4 regions of the Phytobacter cepae genome follow, and region 3 is predicted to be linked to each of the others. Evidence: predicted binding sites of a transcription regulator. Region 3 holds the regulator's gene; each other region holds the start of a gene.
What was found. The regulator CRP, encoded in region 3, controls carbon source genes, mostly activating them, when cyclic AMP is high. The targets are predictions, from matches to a motif close to ATGTGANNNNNNTCACAT.

Region 1 (4,452 bases), 190 kb from region 3:
CTGCCTTTCAGCGCCATCAACTGCGGTACAAAAGAGAGCACGTCGTTAGGGGCGTGTTCACCGTCCAGAAGCAGCCAGTCAAAACCCGCCAGCCCCAGAACTTCGGTGCTGATGTGACTGCCCAGCGCCGACCAACAACCGATTTGAACCTGATTCGCCGCCAGTGCAGCTTTAAATTTGTTCGGGAAAATATCGTTACTCATCTTTTGCACCTTAAATTTTGTCGTTGCTTACTTTTTCAATTCCATACGTTTGATGTCGCCGACCACAAACAGGTAGCACACCATCATCATCAGGGCCGAACAGCCAACAAAGACCAACGCACCGTTGAAAGAATGCAACTCTTTAACCATGTATCCAATTGCTAACGGGGTAACAATGGACGCCACATTACCGAACACGTTAAACACGCCGCCGCACAGACCCACAATTTCTTTTGGTGCGACATCGGAGATAACAGGCCAGCCCAACGCGCCGAAACCTTTTCCGAAGAATGCCAGTGCCATTAAGGCGATAACCAGCACGGTGTTGTCGGTGTAATTACACAGAATGATGCTTGAAGCCAACAGCATCCCAAGAACAATAGGAAGCTTACGTGCGACGGTCAGAGAGTAGCCGCGCTTGATCAGGTAGTCAGAGAACAGACCGCCTAACACACCGCCACCAAAGCCGCAGAGCGCCGGGATGGAGGCAACAAATCCCACTTTCAGAATCGACATGCCCTTTTCCTGCACCAGGTAAATCGGGAACCATGTCAGGAAGAACCAGGTAATGGTGTTCAGGAAGTACTGACCAAAGAACACACCAAGCATCATACGGTTAGACAAAAGCTGCTTGATGTAATCCAGCTTCGGACCCTTTTGACTGCCGTCATCGGCTTTTTTGTGGTCCATGTCAACGACCGCGCCGTTGGCAGAGATGTAATCCAGCTCTTCACGGCTCATACGAGGGTGGTCGGTTGGGTTATGCATGTACTTAACCCAAATGGCCGTCAGCACAAAGCCCAGTGCACCCATCACGGTAAACACGTGCTCCCAACCCCAGGCAAAGGTCAGATAACCCAGCAGGGGTGAGAACAGCGCCAGCGAGAAGTACTGCGCTGAGTTAAAGATAGCGGATGCAGTACCACGCTCTTTTGCCGGGAACCAGGCCGCCACGATACGGGCATTTGCCGGGAACGAGGGCGCTTCAGAGAAGCCCAGCATGAAACGCATGATAAACATGGAGATACCGGCCCATGCTATCGGGAAGATGTCGACAAAACCTTGCATAAAGGTAAAGAGCGACCAGAAAAACAGGCTGTAGGTATAGACTTTTTTCGAACCGAAGCGGTCAAGCAGCCAGCCGCCAGGGATCTGCATCAGCAGGTAAGCCCAACCAAACGCAGAGAAAATGTAACCCATGGAGACAGAGTCAAGTTGTAACTCTTTAGCAACTTCGGTTCCCGCAATGGAGAGCGTCGCGCGGTCTGCATAGTTAATTGCAGTAACAATAAAGATTATCAGCAGTATTAAATAACGGGTTGGCATACCCCGTTTTACTTCAACATTATTTTGTACAGACATAACAAACCTCTCGGGCCCGGCTTAAATTAAAAATATAATTATTTTGATGTAAGAATCACCCGACTTATAAATAAGCTCTCGAAGCTAATATCAGGTAACGACATATTTAATTTTATTATCGCTCAGTATAATCATCACCTATAGGCCACGCACTGGAGTGATGCTCAATTCTGGAAGGGGTAAAGAAGATTTTTTTGAGCATATGCACATACCCCTGGGCGCTGATGCACAGATCTTATCATTCCTCCCCAGACAAGGCGGGTCATCGCAGAAATAAGTGATTTAGATCACATTTTAATATTAGAACTCCTGACATTCTTATTTCATCAAACGAGTTTTTAATTTGTGATAATTACAGAATCGTTTCTACTTTATTCCTTTTTGAGTAATGCATCGTACAGTTAGCTGGAGATTACCTGACAATGGCCGACATTGAAATTAGACAGCAGTCGCCTACGGCGTTTTATATTAAAGTACATGAGACCGACAACGTCGCGATCATCGTTAATGACAATGGCTTAAAAGCGGGAACACGCTTCCCGGACGGGTTAGAGTTAATTGAACATATCCCGCAGGGCCATAAAGTTGCGCTGGTAGATATTCCACATCATGGTGAGATTGTTCGTTACGGTGAAGTCATTGGTTATGCAGTGCGAGACATTGCGCGCGGCAGTTGGATCGACGAATCCACCGTCGAACTGCCAAAAGCGCCGCCATTGAATACATTACCTTTAGCGACCAAAGTACCCGAAGCACTGCCGCCGCTGGAAGGCTATACCTTCGAAGGCTACCGCAACGCGGACGGCAGCGTAGGGACCAAAAATCTGCTCGGCATCACCACCAGCGTGCATTGTGTTGCTGGCGTGGTTGATTATGTTGTGAAAATCATTGAACGCGACCTGCTGCCGAAATACCCGAACGTCGATGGCGTGGTCGGTCTGAACCATCTTTATGGTTGTGGTGTGGCCATCAATGCCCCCGCAGCCGTGGTGCCTATCCGTACCATTCATAATATTTCGCTGAACCCGAACTTCGGTGGCGAAGTGATGGTTATCGGTCTGGGCTGCGAAAAACTGCAACCAGAGCGTCTGTTGCAGGGCACCGATGATGTGCAAGCCATTCCGGTAGACAGCGCAAGTATTGTGCGTCTGCAGGACGAGCATCATGTCGGCTTCCGTTCTATGGTGGATGACATTCTGCAAGTGGCTGAACGTCATCTGGCGAAACTGAATCAACGTAAGCGTGAAACCTGCCCGGCATCTGAACTGGTTGTGGGCACGCAGTGTGGCGGCAGTGATGCCTTCTCCGGTGTGACCGCGAACCCGGCCGTAGGCTATGCCTCTGACCTGTTTGTGCGTTGTGGCGCAACCGTCATGTTCTCTGAAGTGACCGAAGTGCGTGATGCCATCCACTTGCTGACGCCGCGTGCAGAAACCGAAGAAGTGGGCAAACGTCTGCTCGAAGAGATGGCCTGGTACGACAACTATCTGGATATGGGGAAAACTGACCGTAGCGCCAACCCTTCTCCGGGTAACAAAAAAGGCGGTCTGGCTAACGTGGTGGAAAAAGCCCTGGGTTCTATCGCCAAATCCGGTAAAAGCGCCATTGTTGAAGTGCTTTCTCCTGGCCAACGCCCGACCAAACGAGGCTTAATTTACGCAGCAACCCCGGCGAGCGACTTCGTCTGTGGTACGCAACAAGTGGCTTCCGGTATCACCGTTCAGGTGTTCACAACCGGCCGCGGTACACCGTATGGCCTGATGGCAGTACCCGTCATCAAGATGGCGACCCGCACTGAGCTGGCCAACCGTTGGTTTGACCTGATGGATATTAACGCGGGCACCATCGCCACAGGCGAAGAGTCCATCGAGGATGTGGGCTGGAAACTGTTCCATTTCATCCTGGATGTGGCGAGTGGCCGTAAGAAAACCTTCTCGGATCAATGGGGTCTGCACAACCAACTGGCGGTGTTCAACCCCGCTCCGGTGACCTGATTCATCATTATAAAAAAACTCATCGTATTTTTAGCATGGCTTCGGCCATGCTTTTTTTATGGCTGAATCAGCACCACCTCAATCCCTAACTTACGCAGCCCACTCAGACTTTCAGCCGGAATATTTTCGTCCGTGATGACCATATCAATACGTTGTGTATCTATGATTTTGTGCAAACTTGAATGATTGAATTTGCTGGAGTCCGTCACCACAATAATCCGCTCCGCCACTTCACACATGCGGCGGTTTAATCGCGCCTCATCTTCGTTATGAGTGCTCACTCCCCGCTCCAGGTCAATGGCATCGACACCCAGAAAAAGCATATCGAAGTGGTAATTTTGGAGCGACTGCTCAGCCCGATCGCCATAAAAAGAGAGCGACTGTCGGCGTAGATGACCGCCGGTCATTAACAGCTCTACCCCTTCTGCTTCCAGCAATGCATTCGCCACATTCATCCCGTTGGTCATCGCAATCACATCGGTATGTTCACGTAATAAGCGGGCAATCTCATAAGTGGTTGTGCCGGAGTCCAGAATAATGCGATGCCCCGGCCTTACAAGGTCCACGGCGGCTTGCGCGATGCTGCGCTTGAGAGAAGTGTTGAGCGTACTTTTATCTTCCAGCGTGGGCTCTGACACCGGCGGAGTATTACTGTCGCAAATCAGTGCACCACCGTAAGCGCGTACCGCAATGCCCTGCTTTTCCAGAAAAGCGAGATCGTTGCGAATCGTCACGGTTGAGACCCCAAACTGGGTCGAAAGCTGGTTAACCTGCACGCTGCCCTGTTCGCGTAGTTGTTGAATAATTTGTTCACGCCTGCCGCTGGTACCGGTCGTCCGCTTTACCGCCAAAGAATCGTTGTTCGTCATCAAAAGGTCCTGATAAATTCTTTC
Region 2 (4,452 bases), 2.2 Mb from region 3:
GCACCTTTATTCGCAAAAACTTTCTCCAGCTCAGCCGTTGGGATCTGCCGGGGAGTGATTACTATGGCGCGACAAAAACCTGGGAGCACGTGGGCCAGGTGACGAGCAAGATTATCAAGTTTGAGCTGCGCTTCCCGACGGAAAAAGAGCAGGCCTCGCTGCTGGTGGGGCCAGACGACCCGGTATATGACTTTATCCGTCTGCGGCTGCTGGAGGGTGAACCGATGTCGCTGGAGTTTACCCTGATGCCGGTGAATCTGGTGCCGGGGTTGAATAAATCCCATCTTGAAAGTTCAGTATTCAGCTATGTACAGGAATCCCTGGCGTTGAAAATCATGGGTTCGTACCGTGTGGTACGAGCGCTGAAGCCGGGCGAAGAAGATAAAAAGTACCTGAACTGTGAAGAGACCGATCCGGTGCTGGAGGTGGAGCAGGTGATTTATCTGGAGGATGGTACGCCGCTGGAGTATGCCCATTGCCACTACCGCTACGATCACGGTGGCGTGATTGTGGTGAATAACGGATAAAAAAAAGCGGGTCTCAGACCCGCTTTTTTAGGGTGTACATGCTGCTTAGTTCAGACGTACCGGCATACCGGAACGGTTCTGGATGGCCTGCTCAACAATGCTTTGATCGACGTCAGACTGGCTGGTCACGCTCTGGACGCTTTTGGTCAACGAGATCGGCACGATTTCACCTTCGTTGAACTGCTCTTCCGTGGTGGACAGCGGGTTATGGACTTCTACATAACGTGAACCGTCTGGCTCGGTGGTCGCTTTTACCGGCTCATCAATGAACTGAACGCGGGTGCCGACCGGCACGTTTTCGAACAGGAATTTGATGTCGTCATTACGCAGACGCACGCAGCCGTGGCTCACGCGCAGACCGATACCGAAGTTGGCGTTGGTGCCATGAATAGCATACAGACGGCCGATGTAGAGCGCATACAGACCCATCGGGTTATCCGGGCCAGCCGGTACAACCGCAGGCAGCGGCTCGCCAGCGGCAATGTATTCAGCGTGCATTTTGGCCGTCGGAGTCCAGGTCGGACCTGCTTTCTTACGTTCAACTTTGGTGGTCCAGTTAATCGGGGTGTCTTTACCCAACTGGCCGATACCGATAGGCAGCACGATGACGGTGTTCGTGCCTTTCGGGTAGTAATAGAGGCGCATTTCAGCACTGTTAATCACGATACCTTCATGCACAGTATCCGGCAGAATCAGCTGCTGCGGGATGTTCATCACCGTACCGCCTTTCGGCAGGAAGGCATCAATACCCGGGTTGGCTTCCGTCATGTTGGAAAGACCCATCTGGTACTCCGCCGCAAAGTACTCCAGCGGCTGGGTATTGCCTTCTGGGATCGTCACGACCTGGTTCTGGCCGACAAGACGACTGCCATCGGTTGGCAGCGGGTAAGTAACAGCAGACGCGGTATTACAAAAGCCTACGACGGCAAACGCCGCCGCTAAAAGCGTTTTTATTTTCATGTTCATGTTGTGCGAGATTCGTGCCACAGGCCGTTGGGTTAATAATGCTTTCTATTGATGGGAGCGCATTATATGTGCATTCCCCCGCGCAGGGAATTCGGATGTGTACTAAATCACACTTTTTTCCCGTTGCTTTCATTTTAGCCCTGCGTTTCGAAGCAGGAATCTAATTCGGAATTGTGGCATAATAGGGTGTTTGTCACACATTTCAGGATACTTCCGTGTTAGTAACCAGCAACGTCACCATGCAGTTCGGCAGCAAGCCGCTCTTTGAAAACATTTCCGTCAAATTTGGCGGCGGCAACCGTTACGGCCTGATCGGCGCTAACGGAAGCGGTAAATCCACCTTTATGAAAATCCTCGGCAGCGACTTAGAGCCTACGCTGGGGAACGTCTCGCTCGATCCTAACGAGCGTATCGGTAAGCTGCGCCAGGATCAGTTTGCCTTCGAAACCTTCACCGTTCTCGATACCGTGATCATGGGTCATGGCGAGCTGTGGGAAGTGAAACAAGAGCGCGACCGCATTTACAGTCTGGCCGAAATGAGCGAAGAAGATGGCTACAAAGTGGCCGATCTCGAAACGCAGTATGGCGAGATGGACGGTTACTCTGCCGAAGCGCGCGCGGGCGAACTGCTGCTGGGCGTCGGTATCCCGGTAGAACAACATTACGGCCTGATGAGTGAAGTCGCTCCGGGCTGGAAGCTGCGTGTCCTGCTGGCTCAGGCGCTGTTCTCTAACCCGGACATCCTGCTGCTCGATGAACCGACGAACAACCTGGACATCGACACTATCCGCTGGCTGGAGCAGACGCTCAACGAGCGTGAAAGCACCATGATCATCATTTCGCACGACCGTCACTTCCTGAACATGGTGTGCACCCACATGGCGGATCTGGACTACGGCGAGCTGCGCGTTTACGCCGGTAACTACGACGAGTACATGACCGCTGCCACCCAGGCGCGTGAACGTCTGCTGGCCGACAACGCCAAGAAAAAAGCGCAGATTGCTGACCTGCAATCCTTCGTTAGCCGCTTTAGCGCCAACGCCTCAAAGTCTCGCCAGGCCACTTCACGTGCGCGTCAGATTGATAAAATCAAACTGGATGAGGTGAAAGCCTCCAGCCGTCAGAACCCGTTCATCCGTTTCGAGCAGGATAAGAAACTGTTCCGTAACGCGCTGGAAGTAGAAGCGCTGACCAAAGGCTTTGACAACGGCCCGCTGTTTAAAAACTTCAACCTGATGATGGAAGTGGGCGAAAAAATTGCCATTATCGGTGCGAACGGCGTGGGTAAATCCACCATGCTGAAAACCCTGGTCGGCGAACTTGCCCCGGACCACGGCACCGTGAAATGGTCTGAAAATGCGCAAATTGGCTACTACGCGCAGGACCATGCCGACGATTTCGATAACGATCTGTCCGTGTTTGACTGGATGAGCCAGTGGAAGCAGGAGGGCGACGATGAGCAGGTGGTTCGTGGTTTCCTCGGCCGCCTGCTGTTCAGCCAGGACGATATCAAGAAACCGGCTAAGGTGCTCTCTGGCGGTGAAAAAGGGCGCATGCTGTTCGGCAAGCTGATGATGCAAAAGCCTAACATTCTGATCATGGATGAACCGACCAACCACCTGGATATGGAATCCATTGAGTCGCTGAACATGGCGCTGGAGATGTATCAGGGCACCCTGATTTTCGTCTCCCATGACCGTGAGTTCGTCAGCTCGCTGGCGACCCGTGTGATTGAAATTACCCCAGAAAAAGTGGTCGACTTCAGCGGTAACTACGAAGATTACCTGCGCAGCAAAGGTATCGATAACTAATTTCCCGTCGTCTTTCACGCTGCAGATGCGTTGGCTTCACCTGTTCACCCCGGTCACTTACTTATGTAAGCTCCCGGGGATTCACAGGTTTGCCGCCTTCCTGCAACGCGAGATACTTAGGGAAAGACGTGTTGCTTCTGTTCCCTCTCCCGGTGGGAGAGGGAGAGGGTGAGGGTGAAAGAAGTGTTGCTTCTGTTCCCTCTCCCGGTGGGAGAGGGTGAGGGCATCAGGCCGCACTACAACACCCATTCACCCCTTTCTTCGCCATTCACCAGTAATTTACGTTTCTCACCCGCCGGTAACGACACCTTCAGCGCTTTCCACGCTGGACGATAATCCCCGCGTGCGTTGATCTTCAGGTTAATGCTTGCGCCGTCACACACCATCTCCCACTCCAGCCATAACGCATTACCCTTCTGGTAACCCCAGCTTTCGCCGTCGTCCTCGAACAGCAGGCCAGACGTGGCGCCAACCCCTTTTACCGGGAACAGCTTAAGCTCGCGCGTATCGTCTTTTTCAACTGACACATGCTTTATGCGTTCACTGAGCGGCAAGCCGGCACCCCCTCTCACCATTAACGGCAGTTTTTCCAGCGGTGCATCGCGCACAATCCACTGGCCGCCGGAGAACCATTCATGGGTGTAAAAATCGTACCAACCCGTTTCGTTTTCAGGCAGCCAGAGGCGGCGCTCACGTTGCCCCGGCTCTACCACGCTGGCGACCAGAATATCGCGGCCAAGCAGGAAATCGTCACACTCCTCAAAGGTCTGCGGGTCGTGCTCGTGGTCGAGGAAGGTTGGGCGCAGCATCGGTTCATCGTCAGCATGTGCCTGCCAAAGCAGCGTATAAAGATACGGCAACAAGCGATAACGAAGTTCAATCGCACTGCGGATAGCCGGTGTCACGCCCGGATACATCCAGGGCTCATTCACCGTGCGATCGTCATTCCACGAGTGAATAGTAAAGCGCGGATGCATCACGCCGTTTTGCACCCAGCGCACAAAGAGTTCAGCATCAGGCTTATCACCGGAAAAACCACCGACATCATGGCCGACGTTAAACAGCCCCGACAAACTCATGCCCAGCCCCATTCGCGTGTTGTAACGCAGCGTGTCCCAGTTGGTGCGGTTATCGCCGCTCCATGTCTG
Region 3 (4,452 bases):
GGTATACACGCCCTGAAATGGACATGGCTATCCGCAAGGCGCGCGATTCAGGTCGCCACATCAGCTACTTTGGCCCGGAGGCTAACGACTTCAGCCTGCTGGAGCAGACGTTTGTCGATTATGGCCATACCGGCACCGGCCAGGCGAGAAAATATCTTCATACCTACGACGAAGCGGTGCCATGGAATCAGGTGCCAGGAACCTTTACCCCCTGGCAACCGCTGCCGGAACCGACGGATGTGCTGTTTTACGAAGGCCTGCACGGCGGGGTGGTGACGCCGCAGCATGATGTGGCGCGCCATGTGGACCTGCTGGTCGGCGTGGTACCGATTGTGAATCTGGAGTGGATGCAGAAGCTGGTTCGCGACACCGGCGAACGCGGTCATTCCCGTGAAGCGGTGATGGACTCCGTGGTACGTTCAATGGAGGATTACATCAACTTCATTACGCCGCAGTTTTCCCGCACGCACATCAACTTTCAGCGCGTTCCCACCGTGGATACATCGAACCCCTTTGCCGCCAAAGTCATTCCATCGCTGGATGAAAGCTTTGTCGTCATTCATTTCCGTAATCTTGAAGGGATTGATTACCCCTGGCTACTGGCAATGCTGCAGGGTTCTTTTATTTCTCACATGAATACAATCGTGGTGCCGGGAGGCAAAATGGGGCTGGCGATGGAGCTCATCATGACACCGCTGGTTGAACGGTTGATGGAAGGCAAGAAGATTGAGTGATATCAGTCCCCTCTCCCCGTGGGAGAGGGTCAGGGTGAGGGCATCAGACCGCACAATGCCCTAAACCCGTCAGCCTTCGATCACTTCAAACGAATGCGTGATATTCGCCGCTTTCTCCAGCATCAACGCGACTGAGCAATACTTCTCGGCAGAGAGATCCACCGCACGGGATACGGCCGCCTCCTTCAGTGCCTTACCCGTCACGATAAAGTGCAGATTGATGTGGGTGAACAGGCGCGGCGCCTCTTCCCGGCGCTCAGAAGTGAGCTTTACTTCGCAATCCGTCACGTCATGACGGCCTTTCTGCAATATAGAGACAACATCAATCGCGCTGCACCCGCCTGCGGCCATCAGCACCATTTCCATCGGGCTTGGCGCTTTATCGCCCGAATTACCGTCCATCAGAATCTGGTGCCCGGAGGCAGATTCACCAAGGAACGTTAAACCTTCGACCCATTTCACACGAGCATGCATTTTATTCACTCCGGCAATGTCACTTTCTCTACAGATTACGCGCACATAAGAAAACTCGCAATGGAAGGCGACCTGCGTCAAGCTGAAGCGAGACACCAGGAGACAGGCGGCAAAACCTATGCTAAAACAGTCTGAATGCTACAGTGATACATTGATGTAATGCATGTACGCAGAGGACATCACATCTTAGAGCCCGCAGACATGTCTGACGGCGCACTTCCCAGGTATCGGGAAGACAGATTGCAACCCCAGTCACAGGGCGCAGATCCTGAGACTGGAGCCAGCTTATAACAGAGGATAACCGCGCATGGTGCTTGGCAAACCGCAAACAGACCCGACTCTCGAATGGTTCTTGTCTCATTGCCATATTCATAAGTACCCGTCGAAGAGCACGCTGATTCACCAGGGTGAAAAAGCGGAAACGTTGTACTACATCGTAAAAGGCTCAGTGGCTGTGCTCATCAAGGATGAAGAAGGGAAAGAGATGATCCTCTCTTACCTTAACCAGGGCGATTTTATTGGTGAACTGGGTCTGTTCGAAGAAGGTCAGGAGCGCAGTGCCTGGGTACGCGCCAAGACCGCTTGTGAAGTGGCCGAAATTTCCTACAAAAAATTCCGTCAGTTGATCCAGGTAAACCCGGATATTCTGATGCGCTTGTCCTCGCAGATGGCACGCCGCCTGCAGGTCACCTCGGAAAAAGTCGGCAACCTCGCCTTCCTCGATGTGACAGGCCGTATTGCTCAGACGTTACTGAATCTGGCGAAACAACCCGACGCAATGACCCACCCGGACGGTATGCAAATTAAAATAACCCGTCAGGAAATTGGTCAGATCGTGGGCTGTTCTCGTGAAACCGTTGGCCGCATCCTGAAGATGCTGGAAGATCAGAACCTGATCTCCGCTCACGGTAAAACTATTGTCGTGTACGGAACACGTTAATCTCTGAGCGGCGCATTGCTTCTGGCAGTGCGCCGTTTTTGTTTGCCTCATGTGGCGCAGGCTGATTTACCACCCCGAAATCAACTATGCACTGCGACAAACGCTGGTGTTATGCCTGCCTGTGACCGTTGGCCTGATTGCCGGTCGACTGGATTTAGGTCTGCTCTTCTCGTTAGTTCCCGCTTGTTGCAACATAGCTGGTCTCGACACACTGCATAAACGCTTCTTCAAGCGCGTGATCATTGGCGGTTCGCTCTTTGCTGGCAGCAGCCTCGCGGTGCAATTCCTGCTTTTCGAAAACGTTCCTCTGCCGCTCATTCTTACCCTGCTGGCGCTGACGCTGGGCGTCACGGCGGAAATCAGTGCGCTGCACGGCAGGTTGCTTCCCGCCTCGCTGATTGCCGCCATCTTCACGCTGAGTCTTGCGGGAAATATGCCGGTCTGGGAGCCGCTGCTGATCTACAGTCTTGGCACGCTATGGTATGGCGCCTTCAACGCCTTTTGGTTCTGGCTGTGGCGAGAGCAGCCGCTGCGCGAGTCATTAAGCCTGCTGTATCGTCAGCTCGCTGATTATTGCGAGGCCAAATACAGCCTGCTGACTCAGCATGCGGACCCGGAAAAAGCCCTCCCCCCACTGCTGGCACGTCAGCAAAAAGCAGTGGACATGATTAGCCAGTGTTACCAGCAACTGCATATGCTGGCGGCTAATCAGAACAGTGATTACAAAAGATTAAGGCGGGTTTTTCAGGTGGCGCTGGACCTACAGGAGCATATCTCCGTCAGCCTGCATCAGCCGCAGGAGGTGCAGGAACTGGTAGAGCGTAGCCATGCCGAAGAGGTCATTCGCTGGAACGCGCAAACCGTGGCGGCGCGGCTCCGGGTCATTGCGGATGACATCCTCTATCATCGCTATCCACAGCGCTTCAATATGGACAAGCAGATCAGCGCGCTGGAGAAAATCGCCCGTCAGCATCCGGACAACCCGGTAGGCCAGTTCTGCGCCTGGCACTTCAGCCAGATTGCCCGCGTGCTGCGCACCCAACGTCCGCTCTATATTCGCGATCTTATGGCCGAAAAGCAGCGACGATTGCCGCTGATTCCGGCACTCAAAAGCTATCTCTCGTTTAAATCCGCTGCGTTAAGAAACGCCGCGCGGGTAAGCGTCATGCTGAGTATTGCCAGCCTGATGGGCAGCGCGCTACATCTGCCGAAACCCTACTGGATAATGATGACGGTGATGTTTGTCACCCAGAACGGCTACGGAGCAACGCGGGTACGCATTCTGCACCGGGCGGCGGGGACCATGGCGGGGCTTATTATCGCCGGCGCCACGCTGCACTACCACGTGCCGGAAGGCTACACGCTGGCCACTATGCTGATTGTCACGCTGGTCAGTTACCTTATCATTCGCAAAAGCTACGGTTGGGCCATGGTGGGCTTTACCCTGACGGCGGTATATACGCTCCAGCTGCTGACGCTGAATGGCGATCAATTCATCGTGGCCCGGCTTATCGACACGCTGATCGGCTGCCTGATTGCCTTCGGCGGCGTCGTCTGGCTCTGGCCGCAGTGGCAAAGTGGTCTATTGCGCCGTAATGCTCATGATGCGCTGGAAACCTATCAGGATGCCATCCAACTTATTCTCAGCAACGACCCGCAGGCCACTCCGCTCGCATACCAGCGCATGCGTGTGAACCAGGCACACAATGCGCTATTCAACTCGCTTAATCAGGCGATGCAGGAGCCCGGCTTCGATACACGCTATCTGTCAGACATGAAATTGTGGGTTACCCACAGTCAGTTTATCGTTGAGCACATTAACGCAATGACCACGCTGGCCCGCGAGCACACTATGCTCACCCCGGATTTGGCGCAACGCTATTTACAGTCTTGTGAAATTGCCCTGCAACGCTGTCAGCAGCGGCTGGAGTATGACGGGCCGGGAGAGTCGGGGGATGTGAATATCCTGGAGGCGCCGGAGACAATGACCCACGGCCCAATGAGCACCCTGGAACAGCATCTGCAACGTATTCTGGGGCATCTGAGCACCATGCACACCATTTCATCGGTGGCATGGCGTCAGCGCCCGCATCACGGCATCTGGTTAACGCGGCGGCTACGACGTTAGCCGTTCACCACCTGCGCCACCGCCCCGGCAAAGCGGCGCATTCCTTCTTCGATATCGCTCTCTTCAACGATAAGCGCAGGCGCAAAACGCATCACGTCTGGCCCTGCATTCAAAACCATCACGCCTGCATCGGCTGCCGCCAGCAGGAAATCACGTGCACGACCCTTGAATTGCGG
Region 4 (4,452 bases), 300 kb from region 3:
CGGCCAATAACAGGGTGGTCCAGCCTGCGCCAGGCGGCGGCAAGGGCTTCTGTCTCACGCCCACTGCCATCAACAGGGGTAAAGGTCAGTGCCGCACTCGGCAGGCGGTCAACGGGCAGTGAACCGCTGCCAATCTGTGAGAGACAGTGCTCTACCCGCAGGGTAAAGCCTGGATAATTTGCGGCCAAAGCCGCCAATAAGCGCTGCGCCTGCTGGTTTATCTCTTCCTGCGAGCGAGTGAGTAAACGCAGCGTCGGCAGGTTTTCGCGCAGTTTTTCCGGGTGCAGGTAGAGGCGCAGCGTGGCATCCAGCGCCGCAAGGGTCATTTTATCTGCCCGCAGCGCGCGCTTCAGCGGGTGGCGCTGAAGCTGCTCAATCAGCGCTTTTTTGCCGACGATAATCCCGGCCTGCGGGCCGCCGAGTAGCTTATCGCCAGAAAAACTCACCAGGCTCACGCCAGCCGCAATCAACGCCTGCACCAGCGGCTCTTTCGGCAATCCATACTCGCTGAGATCCACCAGCGAACCGCTGCCCAGGTCGGCAATCACCGGCACCTTTAGTTCGTCGCCAAGAGAGACCAGCTCGGCTTCATCCACCGTTTTGGTAAAGCCTTCAATGTGATAATTGCTGGTATGGACCTTCATCAGCAGCGCGGTATTGTCATTCACCGCCTGACGATAATCTTTGGCATGAGTGCGGTTGGTGGTACCCACTTCCTGTAACACGCAGCCCGCCTGGCGCATGACGTCGGGGATGCGGAACGCACCGCCAATTTCCACCAGCTCGCCACGAGACACCACCACCTCTTTGCCGCTCGCCGTCGCAGCAAGCATCAGCAATACCGCCGCAGCATTGTTATTCACGATGCAGGCATCTTCAGCCCCCGTCAGGCGGCAAAGCAGGTCCGCCACGGCACGATCGCGGTGGCCCCGCCCGGCATCGTCCAGCGAGTACTCCAGCGTCACCGGTGAGCGCATCGCCTGCGTCACGGCATCAATAGCCGCTTGCGCCTGCAATGCACGTCCGAGATTGGTGTGCAGTACCGTGCCCGTCAGGTTGAAGACTGGCCGCAGGGCACCCATGCTCTCGTTCGCCAGGCGTTGATACGCCGCCTGCGCCCAGTTTTCGCACCAGCCAGGTAATGTCTGTTTCAGCCGCACCGCCTCACGCGCTTCAACCTGTAGCTGGCGTAACGCCGCAGCGACCTGGCGGTGACCAAAGGCGGCCATCAAAGGGGAGAACGCCTCATCACGTAACAGGCGGTCGGTAGAAGGTATCTGAATATAAAGCGACTGAATTTCCGTTGTCATGAGTGAGCCTGGCTGGGTTTGCCCCTCCCGCCGGGAGAGAAGTTCGACGTGAGGGGATTGTACCGCGAGTTGATTCAGGCTGACATAACGGGTATCAAGCCTTCGGCGGTTCGGTACGTGCGAAGCTCTCACGCTGGAACAGATTTTCCACCAGTTTAACCAGTTGAGGCCTGTCGACACACCAGCCAGGAGAGACGTGGCGGAAGTTGAGATAGCCGATGGCGCAGGCAATGGAGATAGTGGCAAGGTCCAGCGCATCCACGCTTAGCGTGCCGTCACTGAGGTAATTTTCCAGCGCATCTAACCCCTTGCTGATTTTCTCCCGTTGACGCAGAAGCTCCGTTTCTGACTGCTGGGCTGCGGGGCGCGCAATTTCCCGTACCGACACCAGGGCAGCATCCATAATACCGTCGGCCAGGGCTTCTATCTGGCGAAGCTTCAGCGCCGCTTTGGGTTCTTTCGGCAGCATGGCCGGGGCCATATCCAGCAAATCAATATATTCAGCAATGATCGGTGAGTCGTACCAGACGTCGCCTTCATCAGTGACCAGCGCGGGCACTTTACCTAACGGGTTGTACTGCATCACATTGTTGATGGCGTTGTAGGGCTGTTCATTCACAAACTCAAAGGTGATGCCCTTCTCCAGCAGAATGACGGAAATTTTGCGCACAAACGGGCTGGTATAGCTGCCAATCAGTTTCATTGCCTTCTCCTTGTCGCCAACTGCAAAGCCTTAAGTATGTACTAAGGTAAACAAATACGACGCCAGACGTTTCATAAATGTGAAAACTTATCTGGATATGTTGGGCCAGCCGCCGCGTGTGCCAGGCGAGGTGAAAGAGAATTACAGGTTGCGATGTGAGCGAAAACCAGAGTTTGCGACCGATCACACTCAGAAAACACCTGGTTAAAATATCTTGTGACGAAGATCACAAATGAATAACAAACCCACCCCAAACATTTGTGATAAGAGTCACATTAATGGGGGTACCACGCTGTTTTTTTGCCCTTTGTTCTTTTTCTACACAACATATTTGTGACGAATATCACGTTAAAGCACGGTACACCCCCTACTTTAACGTGATCTAAGTCACATTGCCGGGCGTCATCTGGACAGTTGGCTGATTCGGTGCGAGATTTCGCATCACAGAACACGGGTCCGGCTACCTCTGCCGCCACGTTAACAACAAAACCTCGGGCTTCCGGCCTGTGCGATAGCAAACATAAGAAGGGGTGTTTTATGTCATCCGATATCAAGATCAGAGTGCAAAGCTTTGGTCGCTTCCTCAGCAACATGGTAATGCCAAATATCGGCGCGTTTATCGCGTGGGGTATTATTACCGCATTGTTTATTCCTACAGGGTGGTTACCGAACGAAACGCTGGCGAAGCTCGTCGGTCCGATGATCACCTACCTGCTGCCGCTGCTCATCGGTTATACCGGTGGTCGTCTGGTGGGTGGCGATCGTGGTGGTGTGGTCGGTGCTATCACCACCATGGGTGTTATCGTCGGTGCGGATATGCCGATGTTCCTCGGTGCAATGATCGCGGGTCCGTTGGGCGGCCTGTGCATTAAGAAATTTGACGCCGCTGTAGACGGTAAGATCAAATCCGGTTTTGAAATGCTGGTGAATAACTTCTCCGCTGGCATCATCGGTATGATCCTGGCGCTGCTGGCGTTTAAAGGTATCGGTCCTGCGGTTGAAGTGTTGTCCAGAGGCCTCGCGGCTGGCGTTAACTTCATGGTTGTGCACGACATGCTGCCGCTGGCGTCCATCTTTGTTGAACCGGCGAAAATCCTGTTCCTCAACAACGCCATCAACCACGGTATCTTCTCGCCGCTGGGTATTCAGCAGTCGAATGAACTCGGCAAGTCTATCTTCTTCCTGATCGAAGCTAACCCGGGTCCGGGGATGGGCGTCCTGCTGGCGTACATGTTCTTCGGTCGTGGTAGTGCACGTCAGTCTGCTGGCGGCGCGGCTATCATCCACTTCCTGGGGGGTATCCACGAAATTTACTTCCCTTACGTGCTGATGAACCCACGTCTGCTGATCGCAGTAATCCTCGGTGGTATGACTGGCGTGTTCACGTTGAGCGTGCTGGGTGGCGGTCTGGTGTCTCCGGCGTCCCCGGGTTCTATCCTGGCCGTGCTGGCAATGACGCCGAAAGGGGCTTACTTCGCGAACATCGCTGCTATCTTCGCTGCGCTGGCTGTTTCCTTCGTTATCTCCGCGATTCTGCTGAAAACCAGCAAAGTCAAAGAAGAAGATGATGATATCGAAGCCGCTACCCGCCGCGTACAGGACATGAAAGCACAGTCTAAAGGGGCGAGTGCTCTGGCGACTGGCGACGTAACCAACGATCTGAGCCACGTACGTAAAATCATCGTTGCCTGTGATGCCGGTATGGGTTCCAGCGCAATGGGTGCAGGCGTGCTGCGCAAAAAAGTCCAGGATGCGGGTCTGACCAACATCTCCGTGACCAACAGCGCTATTAACAGCCTGCCGTCTGATGTTGACCTGGTGATTACCCACCGTGACCTGACCGAGCGTGCGATGCGCCAGGTGCCGCAGGCACAGCACATTTCGCTGACCAACTTCCTCGACAGCGGTCTGTACACCAACCTGACGGAACGCCTGGTTGCTGCGCAACGCCATGCGGATAACACCGTTAAGGTACAGAGCAGCCTGCAGGACAGCTTTGATACCAGCAACAGCAACCTGTTCAAATTAAGCGCTGAAAACGTCTTCTTGGGCCGTACTGCCAGCAACAAAGAAGAAGCGATTCGCTTTGCCGGTGAGCAGCTGGTGAAAGGCGGCTACGTTCAGCCTGAGTACGTTGAAGCAATGCTGGAACGCGAAAAACTGACCCCAACTTACCTGGGTGAGTCTATCGCTGTCCCACACGGCACCGTGGAAGCCAAAGACCGTGTACTGAAAACCGGCGTGGTATTCTGCCAGTATCCGCAAGGCGTACTGTTCGGTGAAGAGCCGGAAGATGTTGCCCGTCTGGTTATCGGTATCGCTGCGCGTAACAACGAGCACATTCAGGTTATTACCAGCCTGACCAACGCTCTGGATGACGAAACCGTCATTGAGCGTCTGGCTAACACCACCAGCGTAGAAGAAGTTCTGGCTCTGCTG

Region 1: a site for CRP is predicted at 1,841-1,858, ahead of garD (galactarate dehydratase). Genes of this name have one in related genera too.
Region 2: a site for CRP is predicted at 1,589-1,606, ahead of ACUY4Q_RS16100 (ABC-F family ATPase). Genes of this name have one in related genera too.
Region 4: a site for CRP is predicted at 2,389-2,406, ahead of ACUY4Q_RS00750 (PTS mannitol transporter subunit IICBA). Genes of this name have one in related genera too.

The regions. Positions count from the first base shown of each region.
Region 1 is NZ_CM135107.1:646,246-650,697, reverse strand. Features, by position in the region: gene garL (2-dehydro-3-deoxyglucarate aldolase) at 1-203, opposite strand, end outside; gene ACUY4Q_RS03155 (MFS transporter) at 231-1,565, opposite strand; gene garD (galactarate dehydratase) at 1,988-3,559, shown strand; gene ACUY4Q_RS03145 (DeoR family transcriptional regulator) at 3,616-4,428, opposite strand.
Region 2 is NZ_CM135107.1:3,428,982-3,433,433, reverse strand. Features, by position in the region: gene ACUY4Q_RS16110 (GntR family transcriptional regulator) at 1-527, shown strand, start outside; gene ldtB (L,D-transpeptidase) at 573-1,493, opposite strand; gene ACUY4Q_RS16100 (ABC-F family ATPase) at 1,709-3,304, shown strand; gene ACUY4Q_RS16095 (glycoside hydrolase family 31 protein) at 3,541-4,452, opposite strand, start outside.
Region 3 is NZ_CM135107.1:458,984-463,435, reverse strand. Features, by position in the region: gene ACUY4Q_RS02115 (phosphoribulokinase) at 1-734, shown strand, start outside; gene ACUY4Q_RS02110 (OsmC family protein) at 804-1,208, opposite strand; gene crp (cAMP-activated global transcriptional regulator CRP) at 1,516-2,148, shown strand; gene ACUY4Q_RS02100 (YccS/YhfK family putative transporter) at 2,198-4,276, shown strand; gene argD (bifunctional acetylornithine/succinyldiaminopimelate transaminase) at 4,273-4,452, opposite strand, start outside.
Region 4 is NZ_CM135107.1:155,848-160,299, reverse strand. Features, by position in the region: gene selA (L-seryl-tRNA(Sec) selenium transferase) at 1-1,310, opposite strand, end outside; gene ACUY4Q_RS00755 (glutathione S-transferase) at 1,405-2,013, opposite strand; gene ACUY4Q_RS00750 (PTS mannitol transporter subunit IICBA) at 2,551-4,452, shown strand, end outside.